Regions from separate parts of the Streptomyces sp. NPDC004542 genome, predicted to be linked through region 2. Evidence: riboswitches for the same ligand, from Rfam matches in the RefSeq annotation. Region 2 holds a riboswitch; the other holds the start of a gene.

Region 1 (5,043 bases), on a different contig from region 2:
GGCGTCGCGCCAAAGTCGGCTACTCCGGTCGGACTCCCTCACTCGTCCCGTAGGCTCTTTCAGGATAATCCGTGCAGTGCCGGATGGAACCCCCCAAAGAGGATTTTTTTCGCGCGCTCCTCCCGCGCACTCCTCCCGCGCACTCCTCCCGCGCGCTCCTCCCGCGCACTCCTCCCGCGCGCTCCTCCCGCGCACTCCTCCCGCGCACTCCTGCCGCTCACTCCTCCGGCGGGAAGACCGCCTCCCCGCTGCCCGCCAGCGTGATCGAGATGGCCTCGACGGGGCAGTTCTCGGCCGCCGCCAGCGCCTTCTCGTTCGCGTCGGTGTCCGCCTCGACGGGGTGGGACTGCCGGGCGGTGTCGAGGCGGAAGCCGCCGGGGGCGTGGTGGAGGCACTGGGCGGAGCCGATGCAGACGGAGCGGTCGACCTCGATGTGCCAGCGGTCGCCCGCCCCCACGCTCGAATCCGCTCGCGCGGGAGTCACCCCCATCACCTCAGCCCTCCCAGCCGGCCGGCAGGTGGATCATCTTGTGCTCCAGGTACTCGCCGTACCCCTCGGGCCCGAACTCCCGCCCCAGCCCGGAGTTCTTGTAGCCGCCGAACGGGCCGAGCATGTCGAGGCTGAAGGTGTTGACCGAGTAGGTGCCGGTGCGGACCTGCCGGGCGACCTCGATGCCGTGCTCGACGTCCGAGGTCCACACGCTGCCGGAGAGGCCGTAGTCCGAGTCGTTCGCGATCTTCACAGCCTCGGCCTCGTCGCCGTAGGGCAGGAGGCAGATCACCGGGCCGAAGATCTCCTCACGGGCGATGCGCATGGAGTTGTCGACGTCGCCGAAGAGGGTCGGCTCGACGTACCAGCCGCGCTCCAGCCCGGCCGGCCGCCCGCCACCGGTGAGGATCTTGGCGCCCTCCTCCTGGCCGATGCGGATGTAGTCGAGGTTCCTGCGCTGCTGCCGTTCGGCCACCAGCGGGCCCACCTGGGTGGCCGGGTCGAGCGGGTCGCCGACCGTGAGCGCGGCCGCCGCCCGGGCGAAGGCGTCGGCGAACTCGTCGTAGCGGGAGCGGGGCACGAGGATGCGGGACTGGGCGACGCAGGCCTGGCCGTTGTTCATCCAGGCCGCCGGGACGATACCCGCGACCGAGGCCGCCACGTCCGCGTCGGGCAGGACGACCGCCGCCGACTTGCCGCCCAGTTCCAGCGTCACCCGCGTGAGGTTGCGGGCGGCGACCTCCATCACGCGCCTGCCGGCCGCGACCGAGCCGGTGAAGGAGACCTTGTCGATGCCGGGGTGCCCGACCAGGTACTCGCTGACCTCGCGGTCGGCCGGGAGGATGGACAGCACGCCGTCCGGCAGCCCGGCCTCCTTGGCGATCTCGCCGAGGAGGTAGGCGTCCAGCGGCGACTCGGGCGACGGCTTGAGCACCACCGTGCAGCCGGTGAGCAGCGCGGGCGCGAGCTTGGCGGCGGCGACGAACTGGGGGACGTTCCAGGGGACGACGGCCGCGACGACGCCGACCGGCTCGCGGCGGACGAGGAGCTTCCCGAGGACCCCGTCGCGGGTCTCCTCGTACGTGAAGTCCCGCGCGACCCTGATCGCCGCGTCCCACACCATCATCGCGCCGAGGGCCTGCGCGAGGACGCTCCAGGAGTACGGTGAGCCGTTCTCGGCGGAGATGACGCGGGCGATCTCCTCGTGGCGGGCGGCGATCGCGTCCTTGATGCGGCCGACGACCTCGATCCGCTCCCCGAGCGGCGTACGCGGCCAGGGCCCTTCGTCGAAGGCGCGGCGCGCCACGGCGACGGCCCGGTCCACGTCCGCGCGCGAGGCGTGCGGCACCCGTCCGATGACCTCCTCGGTGTGCGGGGAGACGACCTCGATGACGTCCTTGCCCAGAGGGTCGGTCAACTCCCCGCCGATGAACAGCTGTCCGTGTTCCACGAGCTCGGTCATGGCCGACTGCCTCCCGCGCTACCAAATCTGACGCCGTTTCAGAAACTGATATCAGTTCTGGTCGAACTAGGCCAGACCCGGTCGGCAGCCCGGGAATCAGTTCGCGAAGACGGCCACCCCGAACCAACGTAGGAGCGGTGGTCACGCCCCGCATTCCAGGTGCTCCCCATCGGTGACGGGCCCCCTCTGGTGAAACGAGTTCTAGTTATAGTGGGCAGCGGTCGCGGGAGACGGCCGGGGCGGGACGGGCGGAGGACGGATGGCGAAGACGTTCGAGCACGGCGGCGGCGTACGGTCCATAGCGGTCCCGATCCCGGACAACCCGCTGGGTCACACGCTGGTGTACGTGGTCGACACCGACCGGGGCCCGGTGCTGATCGACACCGGCTGGGACGACCCGGCGTCCTGGGACACCCTGGTGGCGGGGCTGGCGGCCCTCGGCACCGCGGTCACCGAGATCCACGGTGTGGTCATCACCCACCACCACCCCGACCACCACGGGCTGTCCGGGCGGGTGCGGGAGGCCTCCGGCGCGTGGCTCGCGATGCACGCGGCCGACGCGGCGATCGTCCGCCGGGCCCGGCGGACCGACCCCGGGCGCTGGTACACCTATATGGCCGCCAAGCTCACCGCCGCCGGAGCGCCCGAGGAGCACGTGGCCCCCCTGCGCGGCGGCCGCCGCCGTGCCGTGCCCGGCCTCTCCCCCGCCCTCCCCGACCGCGAGATCGTCCCCGGCGAACTCCTCGACCTCCCCGGCCGCCGCCTGCGCGCCCTGTGGACGCCGGGCCACACCCCGGGCCACGTCTGCCTGCACCTGGAGGAGGCCCATCCGGCCCGGCTGCCCGGCCACGGCCGCCTCTTCTCCGGCGACCACCTGCTCCCCGGGATCACCCCGCACATCGGGCTGTACGAGGACCCCGACGACGATGGGGGCGCCCCCGCGCGAGCGAAGCCGAGCGTGGGGGAGGTCACCGATCCCCTCGGCGACTACCTGGCCTCGCTGGAGCGGATCGGCGCACTCGACCCCGCCGAGATCCTGCCGGCCCACCAGCACGCCTTCACCGACGCCCCGTCCCGGGTCCGGGACCTGCTCGCCCACCACGAGGCCCGCCTCACCGGCCTGCTCTCCCTCCTCGCCGAGCCCCTCACCCCCTGGCAGCTGGCCGAGCGGATGGAGTGGAACCGGCCCTGGGAGCAGATCCCGTACGGTTCGCGGACCATCGCGGTGTCGGAGGCGGAGGCCCATCTGCGGAGACTGGTGAAGCTGGGGCGGGCGGAGGCGGTGGCGGAGGGCGAGCCGGTGGCCTACGCGGCCGTGTAATCCGGTCGTCCCGCCCCCCGCGAACCGGCGAGGCTCTCGCCGCCCCCGTACGCCCCGGCCGTCCGGCCGGAACACGGCAGTCTCCCGAACGGTCTCTTCACCGGCCCCTCATCGGTCTCTCCGTCCGCGCCGCGGACGGGACCCCGGCCACCGCACAGCCGTCCCGCCCGGCCACCCGCCCGCGCCCCGGCCCACAGCCGCCTCTCAGCCCCCGGATACCGCCGGGTAGAGTGACCGGGTCGTCATCACCCGTACGGGGGGAAGCCGGTGCAATTCCGGCGCTGACCCGCAACCGTGAGCCGTCCTTCGACGGTGAGCCGGACCACCCCGCACGGGACGTTGACCGGCTCACGCGCGCGGCGGCCCGCCGCGCACGGCACCGTCGAGGTCTACGGAGCCGAGCCGCCCGGGGTCCTCCCGTGCTGCCCGCGCTCCCCCGCAGGGAGAGGCAGTACCCGACCATGAACGTCCGCCGGAACGTCCGCCGCGGCGCCGCGGCTCTCGCCGCCGTCGGCGTCATAGCCGCGGCCGCGCCCGCCACGGCCGCGTCCCCGTCGCCCTCCCCGTCGACGGCGCTCCCGTCCGGGCTGTACGGCGGCACGGACCCGAAGTACGACGGGGTGTGGCGGCAGTCCCTCGCGCTGCTCGCCCAGCGCACGGTCGGTGTCCGGCCCGCCGCCGAGGCCGTCGACTGGCTGGCCGGGCAGCAGTGCGCCGACGGCGGCTTCCCCGCCTACCGCCCGGATCCCGCCACGTCGTGCGAGAAGACCAAGGCCCAGGCCGACACCAACAGCACGGCCGCCGCCGTGCAGGCCCTGAAGGCGCTCGGCGAGCACGACGGCGAGGTCCACAAGGCGGCCGTCTGGCTGAAGAAGGCGCAGAACAAGGACGGCGGCTGGGGGTACACGCCGGGCTCGCCCAGCGACACCAACTCCACCTCCGTCGTCGTCGGCGCGCTCGCGGCGGCCGGCGAGGACCCCCTCCACCTGCGCACCGGGACCAGGACCCCGGCCGACCTGCTCGCCACGTGGTCCATCCCCTGCGACGAGGACGGCGGCGGCGCCCTCGCCTACCAGCCGGACAAGAAGGGCGGACTGGCGGCCAACGCGGACGCGACGGCGGCCGGGGTGCTGGGCGCGCTCGGCAAGGGCTTCGTGACGACGGCCGCGAAGGCCCCGGAGGAGGGCTACGCCTGCGCCGACTCGGACAAGCCGCTCACCCCGCGGGAGATCGCCGGCAACGGCGCCGCCTACCTGGCGGACGAGATGCACGACAGCGGCCACCTCACCTCCGCCCTCCCCGGCGCCAAGGACCAGCCCGACTACGGCAACACCGCCGACGCGGTCGTCGCCCTGGCCGCGCGGGGCTGGACGAAGCAGGCGCACAAGCCGTACGCCTGGCTGGAGAAGAACGCCGCGCGGTGGGCGAAGCAGAGCGGCCCCGCCGCCTACGCCCAACTGATCCTCACCGCGCACGCGATGGGCGCCGACCCGCGTCACTTCGGCGGTACGGACCTGGTGCGGGCCCTCGGCGCGACCGGACCCGCGCCGCGGACGGCGACGGCCCGGGCCACCGGCGGCGAGACCGAGCCGGCCGGGCACGACTCGGGGACGAGCCTGTGGTGGATCGTCGGCACCGGCCTCGTCGCGGGCATCGGCATCGGCTTCCTGCTCAGCGGCCGCCGCCGGAGGCAGCAGCCGTGACCGCCGTCCGCCGTGCCGGGGCACTGCTCCTGGCCGTGTTCCTGTGCGTGGCGGCGGCCGGGCAGGC
Region 2 (5,043 bases):
AGGCCGTGTGGTAGGAGACGGCCGTCTCCAGCCCGGGCAGGGCCGGCAGGGTGTCGGGCAGGAGGGACTTCTGGAGTACGGCGAGGGCGTCGGCCAGTCGGGCCCGGTCGGCGTCGGCCTGTCTGCGGGCCTGCTCCGCCTCCGCACGTGCCCGTTCAGCGTCGGCACGGACGCGTTCGGCCTCGACGCGGGCGCGGTCGGCCTCCTGGCGGCGGCGCAGCAGTTCCTCCTCGTAGGCGCGCCGGTCGGAGGCGTCGAAGACGGTGGTGCGGATCAGCAGGGGTTCGCCCTCGCTCCCGTGCTTGACGACCGAGGAGACCAGCACGGGCAGTCGGCCGCCCTGGGCCGTCCTCATCTCCAGGGCGATGCCGCGCAGCTCACGCTGCATGTGCAGCAGCGGCGCGAAGTGCGTCTCGTGGTACATCTTGCCGCCGACGCTCAGCAGGTCCACGAAGCGCCGGCGTCCCACCACGGCCGTGCGTTCCATGCCGAGCCAGTTCAGCAGTGTGTCGTTGATCTTGGCGATGGTGCCGTCCATGAGGGTGGACAGGTAGCCGCAGGGTGCCGACTCGTACAGTTCTTCGACGCTGTCCTCCAGCAGTGCGGTGAAGGCCGCGTAGGTGGCTGCCTCGTCGCCGGTGCCGGGGCGCTCGGGCACGCCGTCCGTGCGGCACATCACGTCCGGGTCTCCAGGAATTCGAGGATCGCCCGGGTGGTGGCGTCCGGTGCGCTGAGCTGGGGGCAGTGCCCGGTGGCGTCGAGGGTGACCAGACGGGAGGACGGGACGGCGGCGTGCACGTAGGCGCCGACCTCGCGGGGCGCGATGACGTCCTGGGCGCATTCCAGGACCAGGGTAGGCACGCTCACGTCCTTCAGTTCGTCGCGACTGTCCGACAGGAACGTGGTGCGGGCGAAGACACGGGCGATGTCGGGGTCGGTGGCGCAGAAGCTGTTGGTCAGCTCCTGTCCCAGCTCCGGCCGCTCCGGATTGCCCATGATCACCGGGGCCATGACGGAGGACCAGCCCAGGTAGTTGGACTCCAGGGATGCCAGCAGCTCGTCGATGTCCTGCGCGCTGAAGCCACCGCGGTAGCCGTCGTCGTCGATGTAGCACGGCGACGGCGCCACCATCACCAGAGCCCCGATCCGCTCCGGCACCGCTCGCGCCGCCAGCACCCCGATCATGGCGCTGACCGAATGGCCCACGAACACCGCCCGCTGAAGGTCCAGCGCCTCGCACACCTCGGCCACGTCCTGGGCATAGCCGTCGAGCGAGGAGTACCGCTCCTGGCTCCAGGCCGACAGGTCCGAACGCCCGGAGCCCACGTAGTCGAACAGCACCACCCGGTATCGGTCGGTCAGGGCCGGCGCGACCAACCGCCACATGTTCTGGTCGCAGCCGAACCCGTGCGCCAGCACCACCACGGGCGCACCGGCCGGCCCGGCGACCGTCACGTTGTTTCTCAGGCGGATGTCCATGCCGCCCATCCTCGCACCCGCCCGACGCCGCTCAGGAAGGGGGCGACGGCCGCGCCGGCATCCCGGGCGGTGACGGGGCCTTGTCCGGGCCCGCGCTCGGCAGCCGTCCTGGGATGCCGTCGGTGCTATGTTCGCGGCCGGGGCCAGGCGATCCGCCTCCGACGCCGACCGCAGGAGGAACAGCCACGTGACCAGCCGTATGACCTTCGTCTCGCCCGCGACGAGCCCGTCGCTGCGGCAGGCCCGTTTCTACGACGGCGACTCGGTCGACGCGATGGGGGCGGCGTCCGCCCGCTCCGCCGCCGGATGTCTGCGCTCGCCCGCCCGGGTGACCGCCTCGCCGAGTGCGCGCTGCCGGGAGACGGCCCGGGCGCTGGGTCTCGAGGTCGTGGAGACGCCGGAACTGCGGGGTCTGGACGTGGGCCGCTGGCGAGGCCGCACGCTTGAGGAGGTGGCGGCCGCCGAGCCGGAGGCAGTGGGCCACTGGCTCGCCGACCCCGGCTGGGCGGCACACGGCGGCGAGTCGGTGCGGGACGTGTGCGTGCGGGTCGGGCGCTGGCTGGACGCCGCGCAGGACACGGACGGCCGTACGCTCGCCGTGGTCGAGCCGGAGGTCGTGCGGGCAGCGGTCGTTCACGCCCTGGGGCTGCCGGGATCCGCCTTCTGGCGGCTGGACGTGCCGCCGCTGGCGGCCACGGAACTCAGCGGACGGGCCGGCAGGTGGAACCTGCGGCTCGGGCAGCCGCTGGCGGTGCCGGTCACCGCCTGACGCGAGAGGGCCCCCGGACGGTTCCGGAGGCCCTCTTGTGCCGGGACCGTTCAGTTCGAGACGGGTACCGTCCGCCCTGACGGGGCTTTCGCGGGCTTGGGATTGAGCTGCCGCTCGGCCAACTCACCGAAGAGCAGCCCGAATCCGCCCCACAGGACAGCCTGGACGGCCAGCGCCGACAGCCGGAACCGCCACAGCAGCGTGGCCGGGAAGTCCTTGGGCACCTCGTTGACGACCGGCAGGAACGCGTACGCCAGCCCGAGGACGACGATGAACACGGCCACCGCGGCCACCGTCGCCCACCAGGTGCCCAGCCCGGGCGTCAGGCGCCGGCCCAGGATGGTGGCGGCGATCGCGAGCAGGACGCTGAGCAGCATCATCAGGAAGTACAGGGTGGTCCGCTTGCCGATGGTGTCGGGGTCGCCGACCGACGGCGGATTGGCCGGGTACTTCAGGAACGGCACGACGTACACGGCGAGCAGCGCGCACACGGACAGCAGCAGTGCCGTCGCCCGCGGCGAGAAGCGGCCCACACGGCCGAGCGCGAAGCAGTACGCCAGCGCTGCGATGCCGCCGAAGGCGACCCCGTAGACGAGGACGCCGGTGGCGAGGCCGGCGGTGGACTGAAGGGAGCGGGAGACGACTTCCGCCTCGTGCTCGTGGGAGTGGGTGTCCTCGAAGCCGATCGCCTTGTCGACGTTCGGCTCCCCCAGGAGGTAGGCGACGAGCAGCGCGAGCACGCCGGCGGCCAGGCCGGCGAGCATGCCCCGCACGAGGAGATTTCTTACCGTTGCGGAATTCATGGGCGGGCGGCGTCCCCCGCGTCAGTGGCAGGGGAAACCGAGCAGGTGGCGGGCGTCGTGCACCCATTCGTGGACGTCCGTGCCGCTGAACACGGAGGTGGCGCCCTGCTCGGCGCCGACGAAGTACAGCAGGACCATCATCAGGATGCCGAAGAAGACGGCCCAGGGTGCTATCGCCTTCAGCGGCAGCTTGGCGGGGATGGCGGGTGTGGTTGCTGTCGGCTGGGCGACGGTCTGCGCCATGGCAGAACCTCCTCCGGGAGTTCGCGTCCCATCTCGGTGGTGCACATGACGACGGCCACGGGTCTGACTTGCCCGACCCCCAGGAGGCGTCTGGCATACAGTGGCGCGACCGTGCCGGATTCCCACCGGCTTCCGTCTCGCCGTCGTCGATATCGGACAGACCGTACCGCGTGACGTCGGCCTGGCCAAGACCGCCCCCGCTCGGCGTGATCTTCCTCTCCAAGGGGGCGCCCGCCGACCGGCGTTCACTTCGTGGCGTCATACCGCTTCTCGTCGGGGCGGGCACCGTACGGCAGTTGACGCGGGCTCATCCGGGTCGCGGCCCAGCGTGTGCGTCCTGCCGCGACCATGGACCTCCAGGATCGGTTCCGCTTGAAGGGCGTCTCGAAGAGCTTCGCGAACAGCCAGGCCGACAGGAGCGAGGCGGGCAGTCCCAGCACCACGGTGAAACAGAACGTGGGCAGCGGGGCCGACACGTACTCCGGGGCGATCTTCCGGACGACGACCATGACGATCGGCAGATGAATGAGGTAGAGGCTGTACGAGATGTCGCCGAGACCGCGCACCGGTCGTGTGGCGAGGAGCCGCACCAGAACGGCGGGACGCCCGGTGGCGACCGCCGCGAGGAACATCGTCATGGCGGGTGCCACGGCGAGGTCCACCCAGAAGTAGTGATGTACGGTCCAGGCGGGCCCCTGGACAGCGATGAGCAGTACCACCGGCAGGGCGGACAAGGCGGCGAGCCGGTGCCAGGGCATGGCCCGGATCTCTTCTCGCGCGACGACGATTCCCGCGCCGGCCAGACCGGCGACGAACACGGGCGCGAGATGCGGGGTCAGCAAGTTGTCGCCTTCGGCCGGGGATGCGCCTGCCGCCACCAGCCCACGCAGGGACACCAGGAGTGTCACGCCCGCGACGAGGAGTACCGCCCCCAGCCGCCGCCGCAGAAGAAGCAGCAACGGGAAGAGCAGATAGAGCTCCGCCTCCACGGCGATCGACCAGAAAGCGCCGTTGGGCGTGGGAGCCGTGAAGACGTCCTGGAGCGCCAGACCGTAGACGAGGAGCGTTCTGCCGTTCGGCGGCCCGTGATGCGAGGCGGGCACCACGAAGTGACCGATCACCACGCTCAGTGCGAGTGCGGCCCAGTACGGCGGAAGGATGCGCCAGGCACGCCGTCGCAGAAACCGGGCGATTCCGCCCTGCCGCCAGCCGTGACGCGCTGGGGAGACGGCCAGCGAGAAGCCGGACAGTACGAGAAAGAAGACGACGGCGAGACGCCCGTACATCAGCCAGCCCAGCCAGGACGGCCCCGAGTTCTCGGGAAAGCCTGGAAAGGCCAGCAGCCAGCAGTGGAAGAGGAGCACGTACAGCGCGGCCACACCGCGGAGCCCGTCAAGACCCGGCACATGGCCGCCGCCTGCTCCGGCCGTTCCGGACGCCTGCCGTCGTATCGGGACGGCCACGGCGGACTCGCTGCTGACGGGGCGGGGCGATAAGGATGAGATCGTTCGGCCCTTTCTCTCGGCGCCATGTCGGAACAGGCAGCCCTCGATCGCGGTCCGGGGGGCACGGCGCCACCCACGGCGACTCATACGTCGCGCACAGCGAGGGGGTTCAATGCCGCACGAGCGCTGCCGCCGCGGGTTACGCGGGCATTCAGAGCCGCCGCCGGGCACGTCGGCGGGCGCGAGGCCCCTGCTGTCGCCGGGGTACACGCCGGGTGCGGCGGGGAGCTTGGCCTGGAGGAGG

The links. A riboswitch is a leader RNA that binds a small molecule or an ion and turns the genes downstream of it on or off. The one in region 2 is predicted to bind cobalamin.
Region 1: it holds a riboswitch for cobalamin, as region 2 does, so the genes downstream of both, ABZX30_RS32765 (prenyltransferase/squalene oxidase repeat-containing protein) here and ABZX30_RS10745 (CbtB-domain containing protein) in region 2, are expected to answer to the same signal.

The regions. Positions count from the first base shown of each region.
Region 1 covers NZ_JBEXLP010000099.1:11,555-16,597, forward strand. The annotation lists gene ABZX30_RS32750 (ferredoxin) at 218-490, opposite strand; gene ABZX30_RS32755 (aldehyde dehydrogenase) at 495-1,952, opposite strand; gene ABZX30_RS32760 (MBL fold metallo-hydrolase) at 2,212-3,273, shown strand; cobalamin riboswitch at 3,486-3,622, shown strand; gene ABZX30_RS32765 (prenyltransferase/squalene oxidase repeat-containing protein) at 3,735-4,976, shown strand; gene ABZX30_RS32770 (SCO2322 family protein) at 4,973-5,043, shown strand, end outside.
Region 2 covers NZ_JBEXLP010000013.1:73,265-78,307, reverse strand. The annotation lists gene ABZX30_RS10765 (SpoIIE family protein phosphatase) at 1-676, opposite strand, end outside; gene ABZX30_RS10760 (alpha/beta hydrolase) at 676-1,479, opposite strand; gene ABZX30_RS10755 (histidine phosphatase family protein) at 1,667-2,248, shown strand; gene ABZX30_RS10750 (CbtA family protein) at 2,299-3,051, opposite strand; gene ABZX30_RS10745 (CbtB-domain containing protein) at 3,073-3,294, opposite strand; cobalamin riboswitch at 3,331-3,474, opposite strand; gene ABZX30_RS10740 (acyltransferase) at 3,540-4,886, opposite strand.